Regions from separate parts of the Marinoscillum sp. 108 genome, predicted to be linked through region 2. Evidence: riboswitches for the same ligand, from Rfam matches in the RefSeq annotation. Region 2 holds a riboswitch; the other holds the start of a gene.

Region 1 (8,951 bases), 550 kb from region 2:
ACCATATTGCACGATTGTTTTCGGCCTGTCCTTGATACGACTATGAATGAAGTAACCTCTCACCAAGGATGAATAGCGACGAATGGAATATTCTTTTGGCCGTTAAGTAAATGCCGGTAAAATATTTGGCCTTTGCTTTGGGGCGGACCTGATGGAGCATTGTCAAATTGGGAATTTCACATAGGAATTGTAAGTGATATCCATGATATTTGAAGGCCTATCTAACGTTAAATTATCAAAAACATAAAAATTCAAAACACATGAGTCACAAGATTCAAACCCTGAGCGGTTATATCCATGAATATCAGAAAAGCGTTCTCCAGCCCGAAGAGTTTTGGGGGAGAGTGGCAGAGTCTTTTCATTGGAAGAAGCCATGGTCAAAGGTACTGAAGTGGGATTTTGATGGTCCAGATGTCAACTGGTTTGTAGATGGGAAAATGAACATCACAGAGAATATCCTCGATCGTCATTTGTTCATCATGGGGGATAGACCAGCCATTATCTGGGAGCCCAATGAGCCGGGAGATGAGGTCGTTACCCTTACCTATAGGGAGCTTTACCATCAGGTTTGCCAGTTTGCCAATGCACTCAAGGCGCAGGGAGTGCAGAAGGGTGATCGGGTGATTATCTATATGCCCATGGTGCCTGAGGCCGCTGTGGCGATGCTCGCCTGTGCCCGGATCGGGGCGGTGCACTCGGTAGTGTTTGCCGGATTTTCCTCCACGGCTGTAGCAGATCGAATCAACGACTGTGAAGCTAAAATGGTGCTGACCTCAGATGGGAACTACAGAGGAGCCAAGAGCATAGGAGTAAAAAGTGTGGTGGATGAGGCCCTGGAAAAGTCTACCTCAGTAGAGAAAGTGATTGTATTCAAAAGAACAGATACCGAGGTGACCATGAAGGAGGGACGGGATATTTGGTGGAGTGATGCCATCAAGGGCCAGCCCCTGGATTGCCCGGCAGAAGAAATGGACGCAGAGGATATGCTCTTTATCCTTTATACCTCAGGATCCACGGGTAAGCCTAAAGGGGTGGTGCACACCTGTGGTGGCTACATGGTCTATACCTATTACTCCTTTGTGAATGTGTTTCAGTATAATGTGGGTGATGTATACTGGTGTACGGCTGATGTTGGGTGGATCACCGGGCATTCTTACATCGTATATGGCCCGTTGTTGGCTGGTGCCACCACGCTCATGTTCGAGGGAGTACCCACTTACCCGCATGTTGGTCGTTTTTGGGAGATCATCGATAAGCACAAGGTCAATCAGTTTTATACAGCGCCTACGGCCATTCGTGCCCTTCAGGCCTATGGGTTGGAGCCGCTGGAGCCGTACAAGATGGACACTCTGAAGGTGATAGGATCTGTAGGGGAGCCTATCAATGAGGAGGCCTGGCACTGGTACCACGATCATGTGGGTAAAGGAAACTGCCCCTTGGTAGATACCTGGTGGCAAACGGAAACCGGAGGTATCATGATAGCGCCAATTGCTGGGGTGACCCCCAACAAACCCGCGCATGCCTCGTTGCCCCTGCCCGGGGTGCAGCCAATCATTGTTGATACCGAGGGAAAGGAGCTTCATGGAAACAATGTGGAGGGAAACCTATGTATCAAGTTCCCATGGCCCGGTATGATCAGAACCACCTATGGGGATCATGATCGATGCAAACAGACCTATTTTTCCACTTACAAGGGACTCTACTTTACAGGAGATGGAGCCAAGAGGGACCATGATGGCTATTTGAGAATCCTGGGTCGTGTAGATGATGTGATCAATGTGTCAGGTCACAGAATGGGCACTGCCGAAGTAGAAAATGCTATCAATGAGCATCCTAAGGTGATCGAGTCCGCTGTGGTGGGCTACCCTCATGATGTGAAAGGTCAGGGGATTTATGCCTACGTGATCTGTGACATGGAGGGCCGCTCAGAAGAGAGTTTGAAAAATGAAATCAGGGAAACCGTGAGCAAGATTATCGGGCCAATTGCCAAACCTGATAAGGTGCAGATTGTTCCCGGACTGCCTAAAACCCGCTCCGGAAAAATCATGCGCAGGATTCTCCGAAAGGTAGCTTCTGGGGAAGCAGATCAGTTGGGTGATACTTCCACCCTGCTCAATCCTGAGGTGGTAGAAGCTATTGTGAACGGAGCAAGTAAATAAATTGATGGAAAGGAGCCGGATTCCTTTTTGGTTCTGGTTTTAGCGTATAGATTTGAAGTAACCACGGGGTGCCGTTATTCGGCTGAGATGATACCCGTTGAACCTGATCTGGGTAATGCCAGCGTAGGAATATCGGTTGACTCGTAGTAAGATTATAAAGTCATTAGTATAAACCGTATTGTCCGCGCATGCCTGGACGGTACGGTTTTTTTTATTCCATTTTTTAAAAATGATGAGATGGCTTTTGATGAGTTAGTAAAACAGAACCTGACCAATTGGCAGGGCAGAAAAGAGTGGTTTTTCAACCGCGAACACACCGATACCTATGAGCTCTGGTACGAGGGGCGGTATAAGCGTGCTGAGATTTTTCAGAAAAAAATTATTGCGGATCGGCTTCAAAAGGACCCCAGGGTGAAGACACTTCTCGAGTTTGGATGTGGGACCACACGATTCACCAGGTGGTGGCACGAGATTGGGATAGAGGCTACCGGTGGTGATTTGAGTCCCTTCATGCTGGCTCAGGGCAGACAGCTCTTCGGAGGTGACCTGGTGCTGGCAGACTCTCATCACATGCCCTTTCGTGACAACACCTTCGATGCGGTGGCCTTCATTACCACTTTTGAATACTATAAAGACCCGGTGAAGGTGATTAGGGAGGCGGCCCGTGTGGGCAAACACGGGATAGTCTTCGGGATGATGAACAGAAACACGCCCAAATATGTGCGCCGCAGGATGCAGCAGATGGTTGGTAAGAATCCTTTTTATGTAACGGCCAATTTTTACACCCCAAAATCATTACTCAAAGTGATTGATATCGCTCTCCAGGGGGAAGATTATACGGTAGAATGGCAGTGTACAGGATTGCCCAAGTGGTTTCCCGTACAGGAATGGCATGTGCCAGTAGGTGATTTTTTCGGTGTTTATGTCAAAAGGAATCAACCATGATTTCAGGATTTCCGGATACAGGCAAAATCCAGGAGGATTTTCTCAAAAGCCACGTTTTCCCATCCACCGGGGCTGTGAGACAGGAGGTGGTAAGCGGCCCTCAATATGGCGTGGATGTAAGTGTCATAGCGCTTCATGGAGGTCAGTCGCTTGTCACGGCTACTGACCCTGCCACTTTAATTCCAACACTCGGGTTGCAGGAATCGGCATGGTTGACGGTTCATTTGGTAGCATCGGATGTGGCCACAGCAGGGTGTTTGCCCCAGTATGCTCAGTTTTGCCTCAACTTACCGGAAACCTTCACAGCGGCTGAGTTTCACTCCTATTGGAATCACATCAGTACTTATTGTGATCAGCTGGGAGTGGCCATTACTGGTGGGCATACCGGAAGGATTGCTGGTCAGAATAGTACCATTTCAGGAGGAGTGACCATGATGAGCACTATGCCCTCGGAAGAGGTTTTGCTGAGCCGGATGGCTCGTCCTGGCGATAGTCTCATTCTGGTGAAGGAGCCAGCCATTATTAGCACCGCCATCCTGGCCCTTAGCTTTCCCGAAACAATACTTAAGAAATGTGGCAAGGAGGTACTGGAGGCTGGTCAGGCACTCTTCTATGCATCATCAGCGGTAGATGCCGCCATGTCAGCTATTTCTGTCGGGATTCACTCGGAGGGTGTGCGAGCGATTCATGACATCACCGAGGGGGGTGTGATGGGAGCCATATGGGAAATGATGACGGCTGCAGGGTGTGGAGTTCAGGTGGATGTAGCAGCCCTTCCCCGGGGGTACGCTCAGGACAGTATTTGTGGGGCTTTTGGTATTGATCCTCTTCGTAGTGTAGGTGCAGGTGCGTTGCTTCTGGCGGTAGCTCCGGGGCGGGTGTCCGGGATTATTAATCAGTTGCATCAGGACGGCCACCAGGCGGTTAAGATTGGGGAAGTCACGGAGGAAAGGGCCGGCAGATGGCTGGCTGGAGAAGTACCTAGTCCATTGACTCCCCCGGGTGTTGATCCTTATTGGGCGGCTTTTTTAGACGCTCTAAATCGCGGATGGAAATGAAGCCGAAGCTAAAGGGAGTTTATTTAGTGCTGGATCCTGCTGAGGGGTTTGACGCCTTGGAAAACAGATTACTCCATATTCTGAGTGGAGGCATAGGTGCCATCCAGGTGTGGGATCACTGGCATCCGGATCAGGATCGTCACGAGTTTCTATACAGGTTGCAAGCGGTGTGTGGTCAGGTACCTATTCTGATCAACAACAATCTGGAGCTGGCCTCCCTACCGGGCATTCAGGGTGTCCATTTCGACAGGGAGGAGGATTTACCGAGCCCGGAATGCACTTTCAAAAAGATAATTGGCCTTACAGTGAGTACACATGCCGACTGGGTGGCCCTCAGAAAAAAAGGTGTAGACTATATCAGTTTTTGTGCGATGTATCCCTCCTCATCGGTGGATACCTGTGAGCTGGTATCCCCGGATGTTGTGCGGGAGGCCTGTGAGCATTTTGACGGTTCGGTATTCGCATCCGGGGGGATCAGTCTTGAAAACGCCGGAGTAATAGCATCGCTTGGAGTGTCAGGGGTTGCCCTGATATCCGCATTGTGGAAAGCAGAGAATCCGCTGGACACGACCATAAAGTTTAATCAAATCATATCAAAACCATGAAGAAAGCATTTTTCAAGAAATTGTGTTGCCCTTTGGATAAGAGCGATCTGGAAATAAAAGTGATCAAGGAAGCTGGTCAGGAGATACTCGAAGGGCTCATGACCTGCACCTCCTGTGGCAGGTATTATCCCATTGTACATGGTATTCCGATCATGTCGCCTGATGAATACCGTGAGCCGGCCCTGGAAACTCCCATACTGGAGCGATGGGGACTGGGAAAGGGAGAAGTCACCAATTTCCGGCTGACCGAGAAGGTAGAATCGTAGTGTTTTTTTAGCTTCGAACATATGGAATACAGAATGTTCGGAGAATCAGGGTGCAGTGTATCATGTATGGGGCTCGGCCTTGCGGCACTGGGCAGGCCCGGCTATATCAACCTGGGTCACCGCGAAGACCTGGGGAGTGAGTATGATCCATCTAAAATGGAAGCTCAAACACATGCGATGCTTTCCCTGGCCAGAGCCCAGGGGATTAATTATTTTGATGCTGCTCAATCTTATGGAAAGGCGGAAACTTTCCTGAGCACATGGCTTATGGCCCACCCTCGGGAAGAGGTGGTGGTCGGGTCAAAATGGGGATACTACTACACCGCGGACTGGTCCGTGCAGGCGGATAAGCATGAAGTGAAGGAGCATACTCTGGAGCGTTTGAATCTGCAATGGCCGGAGAGCGAGCAGCGTTTGGGCACCGCACTGAAAATTTATCAGATTCACTCAGCCACCCTGGAGAGTGGTGTATTGGAGAACAGGGCAGTACTGCAGCGTCTGGAGGAAATTCGGGAGATGGGTTATGTGATCGGACTTTCTCTGAGCGGCGTCCAGCAAAGTGTGGTGTTGGAGAAGGCCCTTGCGGTGCAGGTGGGAGGAAAGCCACTTTTTGGCTCAGTGCAGGCCACCTATAATTGTTTGGAGCAGTCTGCTGGCGAGGCCTTGCAAAAGGCCTTTGATCGGGGATTGGGAGTAATTGTCAAAGAGGGACTGGCCAATGGCAGGTTGACAAGCAGGAGTACCGGGGCTTATTTAAAGACCCTCACAGATATGGCCCAGAGCTATCAGGTTACCGAGGATGCCATTGCACTGGCTTACGTCCTGAGCAAGCCATTTGTGTCAGTGGTGCTGAGTGGTGCGGCTGTTCCGGCACATCTCATTTCCAATGTTAAAGGTTCTGAAATCAAACTCTCTCAGCAAGACATCAGGGTATTGGATGGCCTGAAGGTGAAACCAGAGCATTATTGGGCTGAGCGAGCCAGCCTGGCCTGGAACTAGAAAAACCGACCCAGAGGGCCGGTTTTTACAAACTCAGGAACACATTATTTTAAAATTGCTCCACTTCAGTGCTTCCCTCCATGGCTACGGTGGAAGCCCTTCCTTGCTGTACGGTATTCTGAATGGCGTCAAAATAACCCGTACCCACAAAGGCCTGATGTTTCACAGCTTTGAAACCTGAGTCCAGCAGCGCAAACTCCCGCTCCTGAAGCTCGGAATACCCGGCCATACCACGCTCCTTGTAAGCTTTGGAGAGCTCAAACATGGAAGTGTTGAGTGCGTGGAATCCTGCCAGCGTGATAAACTGAAACTTGTATCCCATTTCTGCAAGGTTTTCCCTGAAGGTAAACATCTCGGATTTAGTCAGGTGTGCTGCCCAGTTGAACGATGGTGAGCAATTGTAAGCCAGCATCTGATCAGGAAACTCCGCTTTGATGGCCTGCGCAAATTCTCTGGCCAGACCCAAATCCGGGTTGGATGTTTCCATCCATAGGAGGTCTGAGTAGGGCGCGTAAGCCAGTCCCCTGGCGATTCCGGCTTCTACTCCATTGGTCACTTCAAAGAAACCCTCATTGGTGCGACCTCCTGTCAGGAACCGGTGGTCACGCTTGTCAATATCAGAAGTGATAAGCGTGGCGGCATCTGCATCCGTCCTGGCAATCAACAGCGTTGGTGTGTTCATCACATCTGCGGCCAGGCGAGCTGCTACCAGCTTGTCAATGGCCTCCTGCGTGGGTACCAGTACCTTTCCGCCCAGGTGACCACACTTCTTGGCTGAGCTCAGTTGGTCTTCGAAGTGGACACCCGCAGCTCCGGCTTCTATCATGGCTTTCATCAGCTCAAAGGCGTTCAGGTTTCCTCCGAATCCGGCTTCTGCATCAGCAACGATGGGCGCCAGCCAGTCAATGCTGCTGTCTCCATTCAGGTTTTCGATCTGATCTCTTCGGAGTAGGGCATTGTTGATGCGCTTAACCACACTGGGAACAGAGTCAGCCGGGTAGAGTGACTGATCGGGGTACATGGCTCCGGCGAGGTTAGCGTCCGCAGCCACCTGCCACCCACTGAGGTAGATGGCTTCCAGGCCAGCGGCAATTTCCTGTACCGCCTGGTTGCCGGTGAGGGCACCCAGCCCCGCCACAAAGGGTTTGTCATTCAGCTTTTTCCATAGTTTTTCGGCCGTAATTCTGGCGATGGAATGCTCTATTGGGACAGATCCCTGCAAGTTGACCACTTCTTCCGCGGTATATGGGCGATGGATGTTTTTCCACCTGGGGTTCTCGTCCCAGTCTTTTTGGATTTTTTGGATTCTTTCGGTTTTCATGATCATCTTAGTTTAAATAGGTATAGGCGTTAATAGTTAAAAATTCTTCAAGGGTGTCATTCTTCACGAGGCGATCGAAGATCTCTATGGCTTCTTCAAATCGGCCGGAGTGATAAGTTTCTTCTCCCAGCATGGCTTTTATCTTCACCAATTCTTCTCGCTTGAGTTTTTCATACAGATCCACAGTGATGGCTACTCCACTCACGGTATAGCAGTGGCGGTGAATCCACTGCCAGAGCTGGGAGCGTGAAATCTCCGCCGTGGCGGCATCCTCCATCAGGTGGTATAGCGCTGCTGCACCGACTCCCCTGAGCCAGCTTTCCACGTAGAGAATTCCCACGTTGATGTTGGTGCGTATTCCCTCCTCGGTGATGGTACCGGTGGGGGTTTGCACCAGGTCCTTAGCAGTCACATCCACATCGCGACGCAGGTTGTGAAACTGATTGGGCCAGGGCATGTGCCGGTCAAAGACCTCTTTAGCCACTGACACCAGCCCTGGATGGGCCACCCAGGTGCCATCATGTCCGTTCATGACTTCCCTGAGTTTGTCCAGGCGTACTTTTTCCAGGGCGGCAGTATTGGCTTCCGGATCGTCTTTGATCGGAATCTGTGCGGCCATTCCGCCCATGGCATGGGCCCCGCGCTTGTGGCAGGTCTGGATCACCAGGTCAGAATAGGCTTTCATAAAAGGCACCGTCATATTGACCTGATCTCTGTTCGGCAAAATTTTATGACGATTGTTTCTGAATTTTTTGATGTAGGAAAAAATGTAATCCCAACGACCACAATTCAATCCGGCAGAATGATGCTGCAATTCGTGCAGGATTTCATGAAGTTCAAAGGCTGCAGGGAGCGTTTCTATCAATACCGTGGCTTTGATGGTGCCCTGAGGAATGCCGAGATAGTTTTGTGCGAACACAAATACTTCATTCCAAAGGCGTGCTTCCAGGTGGCTCTCCAGCTTAGGCAGATAGAAGTATGGGCCAGATCCCCTTTTGATCAGTTCACGTACATTGTGAAAAAAGTAGAGTCCAAAGTCTACCAGCGCTCCGCTAGCGGGTTGCTCATCTATCTGGAGGTGCTTTTCCTCAAGGTGCCAGCCTCTGGGGCGCACGAATAAGGTGGCCGTTTCTTTGTTGAGCTGGTAAGTTTTCCCGTTGGGGTTTACGAATTCAATCTCTCTGCGGATGGCGTCCCGGAGATTGATCTGACCTTCCATGTTGGTGGACCAATAGGGCGCATTGCTATCCTCAAAGTCTGCCATGAATACCTTGGCACCAGAGTTCAGGGCATTGATGACCATTTTACGATCTACCGGCCCGGTGATCTCCACACGTCGGTCCCAGATGTCTTCAGGGATGGGTGCCACTGTCCAGTCTGATTCTCTGATGTCCTGTGTTTCAGGTAGGAAATTGGGCATGACCCCTGCATCAAAAGCTTCCTGACGAATGACCCTATCGCGAAGGAGCTTCTTGCGTCGCTCATTGAAACGCACGTGGAGTGCCTGTAAAAACTCGAGTGCCTCAGGAGTGAGGATCTCCATGTAAGGGGCCGGTGTGGCTCCTTTTATCTGGATTCCCAGGGGTGTTTGGGTTTCC
Region 2 (8,951 bases):
TCCTTAGAAGGCTCAATGATATCATAATAGTCTCCCCCCACTTCATCGGCAGCCATGCTATAGGCTTCTATTTCAAAACAGTCGTTGCGTTCGAGTACCGAAGGCAACAGGCTCTTTTGCACACTTTTAGCAATCTTCAATTGTTCCTTGTAACGCTCATTGTCAAGTGCCTCCCTGATGAGGTGGAAGTTTTCAATAGAGATGCTGGCCTGATTTACAAACGTGGTGATGATGTCCACCATCTCCCGGTTGAAGGCGTCGCCTACCTCCTGCAGTAAAGCCAGAGAACCTATTTGTTCGTTTTGAACCATGACCGGCACGGCGATGATGGATTTGAAGTCAGGATGATTGAGGGTGCCAATGACCTTGCTGGGGGCAAATTCATTGGAGACCTGCTGACTCAGTATTTTTTTGATAAAGTCCTGTCGTACACTCTCTTTAATATCTTTCACAGTGAGGGTAGTGACGCCACGGGTGAGTAGGATGGGCTCTTCTCCACTGATCTCCAGCCAGGCAGCATCCGCAAATACGGCGCTCATAGAGCTCTCCAGCAGGATGTCGTAGGTCTGCTCGGCACTCTGCCCTGCCGGAATGGATTGGCTCAGCTTTTGAAAGTCAATAGCCTCCTGGAGCTTCCGCTCAAAAACAGAAGAAGTGGGTAGGTTGAAGAGGGTAACCAGGATGGAAATGCCCGCATACAATATGATGAAGATAAACAGCGAAACGAAGTAGGCCCGATCCAGCAGGTCCAGATTGAGGGCGCCGGTCTCCGAAAAATTCATCAGGTTCAGCAGGAAATGGTACAGATAGATGCCTGAGAGAATAATGAAAAGAATGCTTTTCCACTTCTGTTTGAAATTGAGGTAGGCAATCCACTTGAGGTTAAAAGCAAGGATAATGCCCAGGCCTCCTAAAAAGATCAGTGCCGTATTGAAGTTGACGCTGAGAAATTTGTTGCCAAACAGGTCAAAAATCAGGCTTCCCAGCAAGGCATACTCGAAGAATCCCCAGAGCTGGATGAGGTTTTTGGACTTCTGATACAGGATCAGTCGTTTCCAAACCACAAATGTGGAAACCAGATAGACGACCACTAGCCCGATCAGGATGTTGTAGAGGAAATTTACCGTGAATGGATTTTCACTGATGGTGCTGTTACCGAAAATATAGAAAAACAACCGGATGAAAAGCGAGCCGATGGTGGTGACCAGGCCGGTAATGAACACCCGCCATAATAGATCGATGAAGTTGATGCTATCTGCCTTGGTGATGGTGTACCGGTAGTAAGACAGGGTGGAAAGCACCAGGGTCGTCAGGAAAATCTGTGGCAAAATGGCCGACAAGTCTACATTGAGCTGGTACTGGTCTACAAAAAGGAGGTAGAGATCAAAAAAAGTAAACAGTAGCCATGACAGGATGCCTGCTAAAAAGCTAAGTCGTATTTTGAGTTTTTCGGAGAGCATCGGCGTGCCGCAAAAATACGGGGGTGACCCTTAATAAAAAAGCCATCCATATAATGTATGGACGGCTTTCACTTTTTTTAACGATTCCAGCCAGTTATTGGTTTAAGTGACCATAAAATATCAGAAGTATATCAACCAACTATTCATTGACGCGGTAAAAGGCCTCTAGAAGCCTAAGCCTTTACTTTGAGCTTTATGTTGGAGAGCATACCAAGGTAAATTTGAGGGTGATGGGTCACTCCTTTATAATTACATAGTAATCCTGAAGTTCACTAAGTTCTACTGTTTGCCCATTATATTTCACCTCTGAGGTCCAGGTGTTAAAACTACTTGTGCCTCCTACCACCCAAGTGATTGTATCAATATCTGATTCTGTTAACCTAATAAAGAACTCCTTGTTGCCGGTATCTTCAATATATCTTGACCCTCGATAAAAGAGATCGACTCCTAATATAAAAAGAGAACTATCCATGGCAGTTATCTCCCTTGGCCAAATTTCTATTTTCCCGCTGACCTTGGAGTCATTTTGTATAGTCCAAACCTCCATTTGATTCTGGTCATAGGATTCTGGACTATCGGGGTTCAACAAGTCAACCCCAGTGTCAGTCACCAGCCTTAGTTTTGGAAATGTTGCCCGATTTTCACCTCCCTCTTTAGAGCAGGCCATTGCAAGGGCTATTAAAGTCAGAATGATTACTTGTGGTTTTTTCATAGCTCTAGACCTTGTTAGCTGAATTAGTGCTCAAACCCAATCGAATGGCTGTTTTATGACCACCTCAAACCCTAATCAAAGTGCTTCTCAATGGTATAGAAGTCTCGCAGGGAACTAAGTCAACAATTTTGCCATTATATCGAACTTCATCTGTAAAGATAGCTCCGCCCTTTCCTGATGTGACCCAGGGGATGGTGTCTATATCCTTACTTTTAAACCGAATGAATACTTCCCAGGCACCTGAATTATTGTTCATGTAGGCAGTTTTCCCGTCTTCACGAATGAAAGTAACCAGAAGCTGGTGTCTGAAGTGAATCTTATTCGCTCTTGAATGGAGGCGAACAATGGAATTTGATTGTTGTCCTTGATCGTCCAAAATTCAATATCGTCGGCCTCCAATGAATCTGGGGTGATTGGATTTAGTAAATCCAGTCCATCGGCGTTGACAAACTTGAATGCAGGTCGGTCTGGAATGGACTCGCAGCAGTCCTTTTTGCAGCTAAGTAATAAAAATCCAACAATAACGAGGAAAGTATTTTTCATGGGCATTCAGATAAAGATAAAAAAAGCTGCGCATGAAACGCAACTGTTTTTACCCCTATCTAAAAGAGCCGACGAATTCTCGAATCTCTATCTCCTGCTATAGTTAGGAGCTTCTCTGGTAATGGTGATGTCATGTGGGTGGCTTTCTGCCACTCCGGCTGCAGAGATCTTCACAAACTTAGCATTGTGTAGCTGCTCAATAGTCCCGGCTCCACAGTAACCCATACCTGCTTTGAGGCCTCCAGTGAGTTGATAAAGGACTTCAGAAACCATGCCTTTGTAAGGCACCCGGCCTACTATGCCTTCCGGTACCAGTTTTTTGATGTCGTCCTCCGCATCCTGAAAATAACGGTCTTTCGAGCCGTCTTCCATGGCTTCCACGGAGCCCATTCCACGGTAAGTTTTGAATTTTCGTCCTTCGTAGATGATCATCTCCCCTGGAGCTTCTTCGGTTCCTGCTAAAAGAGAGCCAATCATCACACTGCTGGCACCACCAGCAAGTGCCTTCACCAGGTCGCCGGAGAAACGAATACCTCCATCGGCTATGATGGGTAGGTCTTTTCCTTTCAGGGCTTTGGCAGCCTCATACACGGCTGATAACTGTGGTACGCCTACGCCCGCAACCACGCGGGTGGTACAGATACTTCCAGGACCTACACCTACTTTCACTGCATCAGCTCCGGCTGCTGCCAGCGCCTCTGCCGCTTCATAGGTAGCAATGTTGCCCACGATGAGTTCCAGATCCGGAAAAGCTTTCTTGACGTTTTTAGCTGCGTCGATTACGCCTTTGGAGTGACCGTGAGCAGTGTCTATGCTCACCACGTCCACACCCGCATTTACCAATGCCTTGATCCGATCTACCATGTCTGGAGTCACACCCACAGCTGCGCCTACTCTCAGTCGGCCGTATTCGTCCTTGCAGGCATTAGGGCGGTCTTTGTTTTTCAGGATATCCTTGTAGGTGATAAGCCCTGTGAGTTTGCCGTCTTTATCGATGATTGGCAACTTTTCTATCTTATATTCTTGCAGAATTTGCTCGGCTTCCTTCAGACCCACTTCCACTTCTGCTGTGACGAGATTTTCTGTGGTCATGATCTCCCGGATCGGGCGCTTCATGTTTTTCTGAAACCTCAAATCACGGTTGGTAATGATCCCGATCAATTTCTTATTTTGGTCGATGACAGGTATTCCTCCAATTTTATTTTCGCGCATGATCTTTTCTGCATCTCCGGCCACACTATCGTGAGAGAGGGTGATGGGATCGAGAATCATTCCACTTTGAGATCGCTTCACTTTGCGCACCTGTGCGGCTTGCTGGTCGGCAGGCATGTTCTTATGAATAAAACCCAGACCGCCTTCCAGCGCCATGGCAATAGCCAGCTCAGCTTCGGTCACCGTATCCATAGCAGCGGACACAAGTGGGATATTCAGCCTAATATTGCGGGTAATTCTGGTGGAAGTGTCGGTATCTCTGGGGAGGATTTCAGAGTAACCTGGAAGGAGAAGCACATCATCATAGGTTAGTGCTTCAAAGAGGAATTTATCGTCGAGATTCATGCAAACAATATTTGTTATTATTTGCCGGGCAAAATTAACTGGTCTTATAGAGATTGCGAAACTTAATGTGATTTATAATTTACAGGCATGAATGAATTCTTCTCGCAGCTACTGGAACAGATGTATCAGACTACATGGCTGGAAGCTGTGGCGGTGTTTTTTGGGTTGTTGAGTGTGTGGTATTCCAAGCAGGAAAATATTTTGGTGTATCCCACCGGTATCGTGTCCGTGCTGATTTATATCTACCTCACACTTGAATATAAGCTGTATGCCGATATGGGTATTAATGGATATTATTTTGTGATGAGTGTGTATGGCTGGTATCATTGGACCGATAGCGAGAATAAGCCGCAGATTCCTATTACAAGTAATAGCAAAAAGCAAAATGTGATCAGTATTTTGTTCTTCATTGTGTCTTTCATTGTGATCAGAACCGTTTTGGTTTACTTCACCGATAGCGATGTGCCCAACTGGGATTCCATTACCTCATCATTTGCCCTGGTAGGTATGTGGCTGATGGCCGAAAAGAAAATTGAGAACTGGATTGCCTGGATCATTGCAGATATTATTTCGGTGCCGCTTTACTTGTATAAAGGATTGCCATTTACAGCTTTTCAGTTTTTTGTGTTTACAGTACTGGCCACCTGGGGGTATTTTTCATGGAGAAAAACGTTGCTTAAGTCATGATCAGAAAGATAGCGATAATTGGTCCCGAGTCTACCGGGAAAAGTGAGTTGTGCCAGCATCTGGCACGGATTTACGATACCGAATGGGTGCCGGAGTACGCTCGTTTTTATCTGGACAGACTAGAGGGAGAATACCAAAAAGAGGATCTTCTGCATATAGCGCAGGGCCAGATGGCCTGGGAAGATGATAAGGCCGAGCAGGCCAGTGGGTATCTTTTTTGTGATACCAACCTCATTGTGATGAAGGTCTGGAGTGAGCACAAGTATGGTGAAGCCGACCCCTGGATACTGGAGGAGTTGGAGAGGCGCCAGTACGATTTTTACCTGCTGGGTAATATAGACTTGATTTGGCGGCCTGATCCGCAGCGTGAGCACCCCAAGTTGAGAAAGCACTTTTTTGATGTATACGAAACCTACCTGAAGGAGCATGACCTGCCGTATGCCATTGTATCAGGGATCGAAGACCTCAGGGTCAAATGTGCTCAGGATTTAATCGAGGATTTCTTCAACAAATAGTTTTGGCCTAAGTTTGCGGCTACAAAAGGGGTGCCTTACGGATTCTAAAAGGAGTCTATCGGGCTGAGATCATACCCAAATAACCTGATCCGGATAATGCCGGCGTAGGGAAGTATGATAAACCAGTAGGGAAGTTCCCCGCTTTCCGTATGGTTAAATGTTAACAACAATTTAAAATGAAAGTTTTTTGGATGTCAATGCTGGCAATGACCGCTGTATTCAGTGCGTTTGGTCAGTTCACTGTGGATGGCAAGGTAGTCACCGAAGCGGGTGAATCTTTGCCCGGAGCCAACGTATGGCTGAACCAGTCTAAGTATGCCACCTCTACAGATGGGGATGGTATTTTTATGTTGAGCAAGGTGCCAGCGGGTACTTTTGAGTTGAGTGTTTCTTTTGTGGGCTACGAAACCTACACGAAAGTACTGAAGGTGAATGAAAACGTTTCTCTGGAGATTTCGCTGAATGAGAATGTGATTAAAGGCGAGGAGGTTTTTGTTTACGCTACCCGGGCTAATGAGAAAACACCCACCACTTTTTCAAACATTTCCAACAAGGAGATAGAAGGCCGAAACATGGGCCAGGACCTGCCTTTTATTCTGCAGCATACGCCCTCTATGGTGGTGACCTCCGATGCAGGAAATGGTGTAGGCTATACAGGGATCAGGATCCGGGGGAGCGACCCCACACGAATCAACGTGACCGTAAATGGTGTGCCGATCAATGATTCGGAATCGCATGGTACGTTTTGGGTAAACATGCCGGACATGGCCTCTTCTGTCAACAACATTCAGATTCAGCGTGGGGTGGGTACGTCCACCAATGGTGCGGCAGCCTTCGGTGCTTCCGTAAACCTGCAAACGGACATGCCTTCTCAGGAGGCTTACGCCAAAGTGGACAATAGTTTTGGGTCATTCAATACCTGGAAACACACGGTAGAAATGAATACCGGTCTGATTAACAAAAAATGGGCTTTTCAGGGGCGATTGTCACAGATATCCTCTGACGGATACCTGGATCGTGCATCGGCCGATCTGAAGTCTTACTACCTGTCTGGCGGGTACTATGGAGATAAGACTACCGTGAAAGCTGTGGTTTTTGCAGGCAAGGAAGTGACTTATCAGGCCTGGTGGGGTACTCCTGAGGCCCGGCTGAACAATGACGTGGACGGGATGATGGAGGTCATTGCCAACAATGGACTCTCCGACGAACAGGCGGATAATCTGCTCAACTCAGGACGCACCTACAACTACTATCAGTATGACAATGAAGTGGACAACTATCAGCAAGACCACTATCAGCTCCATTTAAGTCATGTTTTCAATCCTAATTTCAATGTGAACGGAGCCCTGCACTATACCTACGGACGTGGGTACTATGAGCAGTACAGAGCGGATGATGACCTGGCGGACTACGCGTTGCCGGATGTAGTGATTGGTGACAGCACCATCTCATCCACAGACCTGATTCGTCGCAGATGGCTGGACAACGACTTTTATGGATTCACCTTTTCAGCTAACTACACTAAGGAGAAATGGGATTTGTCTTTTGGAGGTGCCTGGAACAAATATGATGGGGATCATTTTGGTGAAATCATCTGGGCACAGTATGCCAGTACCAGTGCCATTCGGGATCGTTATTATGACAATTTCGGAAGGAAAACCGATTTCAATGTTTACCTGAAGGGAAACTATCAGGTAGCTCCTAAAGTGAACCTCTTTGCAGATGCACAGGTCAGAATGCTGGATTATCACACGAAGGGAGTGGACAGCGACCTGAGGAATATAGATACAGGAGACACTTACGCCTTTTTCAACCCAAAGGTGGGCATGACCTATTTGGTGAAGCGGGGCGAAAGTTTTTATGCCTCTTACGCCGTGGGCAACCGGGAGCCGGTGCGTGGTGATTTTGTAGATGCTGCCGAGGGTCAGATTCCAAAGGCAGAGACCATGCGCAACCTGGAGGTTGGGTATCGTAAAGCTGCAGGGAATTATAGCTATTCAGCCAACTACTACCTCATGGATTATGAAAACCAACTGGTGCTCACCGGTGCGGTGAATGATGTGGGTTCATCCATACGGGTCAATGTGCCTGATAGCTACCGGATGGGTGTGGAGCTTGTGGGAGCGGTGAAGGTGATGGACGCCCTGACCCTGTCTGGAAATCTGACCCTCAGTAAAAACAAGATTGCCAACTTTACAGAGGTGATTTACGACTATGGTCCGGCCTTTGACGAGTACAACGAAATCCAAAATGAATACACCGATACTGACATCTCATTCTCTCCCAATGTGATTGGTGGCACGCAGATTGGTTACAAGCCACTGAGCTTCCTGGAGATTTCTTTGTTGAGCAAGTATGTGAGTAAGCAGTATCTGGACAATACGTCTAATGATGATCGCAGCATTGATGCCTACTTTGTGAATGACCTGAAAATGGATCTCACGTTTGCCAGCAAGCAGGTGAAGCAAATTGGCATCTCACTTTTGGTGAATAACATTTTCGATGTGCAATATGTGAGCAATGGCTACACCTTTGGCTATGCCGGAGGAGACTATGTGGTGCGTGAAAATTACTATTACCCTCAGGCGGGGACTAATTTCATGCTGGCCTTATCACTGAAGTTTTAAGTGTCAAAAAAAGCCTTCGGAATATGGATTCCGAAGGCTTTTTTATTTGGAGTCGTTTTTATTTTTACTGGTAGCTGGCCGCTAGTAGTCGGTATTGATTCAAAATACTGCGTACCGAATACCGCACGTCTTTAGAGAAATAAGTTCTGTCATCGAATAGCCCACTGGCATAGCCCTGCCAGATGACACCATTGGACTTGCGGTCTACAAAGTCAATCAGTAGGGTGCCTTTCTTAAGTTCATAGGCTTTATTGGTATACTTCGCTTCACGGATGTACTCCAGGTTGTTTTCATTCTCAGCGCGCTCTGCGTACAGGGCATCCCAGCTCTCCAGCTCCAGCTGCTCGTAGCCTTTGAAAGACATGTCGTTGGAGAATACTTTGTAAGCAATGTAAATTGAGGGCTTATCGGATTTTTTATAGCCTTGAGAAATCATCCTACGTTCAATTTCTCTTTTGATCATGCTGTCACTAAGGCCATTGTAGTTTACGGTGTCTCCCAGGTTTAGAAAATTGAAGGTATCGTAGCGCTTAAATTTCCCGCGATAACTGTAATCATACTCTACGATAAATTCCCGCTCTGCCATGCATCCGGAGAGCAGGATAAACGAGGTAATAATGAGCAAATTTTTCATTTTTGTAGAAATTTGGCGGGGTTTGGTGAAACGTTCTTATCTATTAAATTCTTTACAAACTGTTTTTGTTTTGGATTTCTGTTATTTAAACACTTATAATTTAGCACCGAATTTTAATATTTCCGAATGTCATCACACCACATTGTCAGAGATCAGCAGGAACCGGCCTTAATTTTGCACCGCCTGGACTCCTTTCCGGTCTCACATTTGCATGCA

What was found. A riboswitch is a leader RNA that binds a small molecule or an ion and turns the genes downstream of it on or off. The one in region 2 is predicted to bind thiamine pyrophosphate.
Region 1: it holds a riboswitch for thiamine pyrophosphate, as region 2 does, so the genes downstream of both, GV030_RS10870 (class I SAM-dependent methyltransferase) here and GV030_RS13270 (TonB-dependent receptor) in region 2, are expected to answer to the same signal.

What each region holds. Positions count from the first base shown of each region.
Region 1 covers NZ_LR734808.1:2,712,752-2,721,702, forward strand. The annotation lists gene acs (acetate--CoA ligase) at 210-2,159, shown strand; TPP riboswitch at 2,214-2,309, shown strand; gene GV030_RS10870 (class I SAM-dependent methyltransferase) at 2,397-3,104, shown strand; gene GV030_RS10875 (AIR synthase-related protein) at 3,101-4,162, shown strand; gene GV030_RS10880 (thiamine phosphate synthase) at 4,159-4,767, shown strand; gene GV030_RS10885 (Trm112 family protein) at 4,764-5,033, shown strand; gene GV030_RS10890 (aldo/keto reductase) at 5,055-6,032, shown strand; gene aceA (isocitrate lyase) at 6,082-7,353, opposite strand; gene aceB (malate synthase A) at 7,361-8,951, opposite strand, start outside.
Region 2 covers NZ_LR734808.1:3,262,806-3,271,756, forward strand. The annotation lists gene GV030_RS13240 (SpoIIE family protein phosphatase) at 1-1,460, opposite strand, end outside; gene GV030_RS13245 (hypothetical protein) at 1,696-2,172, opposite strand; gene GV030_RS13250 (hypothetical protein) at 2,425-2,715, opposite strand; gene guaB (IMP dehydrogenase) at 2,803-4,272, opposite strand; gene pnuC (nicotinamide riboside transporter PnuC) at 4,360-4,959, shown strand; gene GV030_RS13265 (AAA family ATPase) at 4,956-5,474, shown strand; TPP riboswitch at 5,491-5,602, shown strand; gene GV030_RS13270 (TonB-dependent receptor) at 5,651-8,101, shown strand; gene GV030_RS13275 (DUF4136 domain-containing protein) at 8,166-8,735, opposite strand; gene GV030_RS13280 (hypothetical protein) at 8,862-8,951, shown strand, end outside.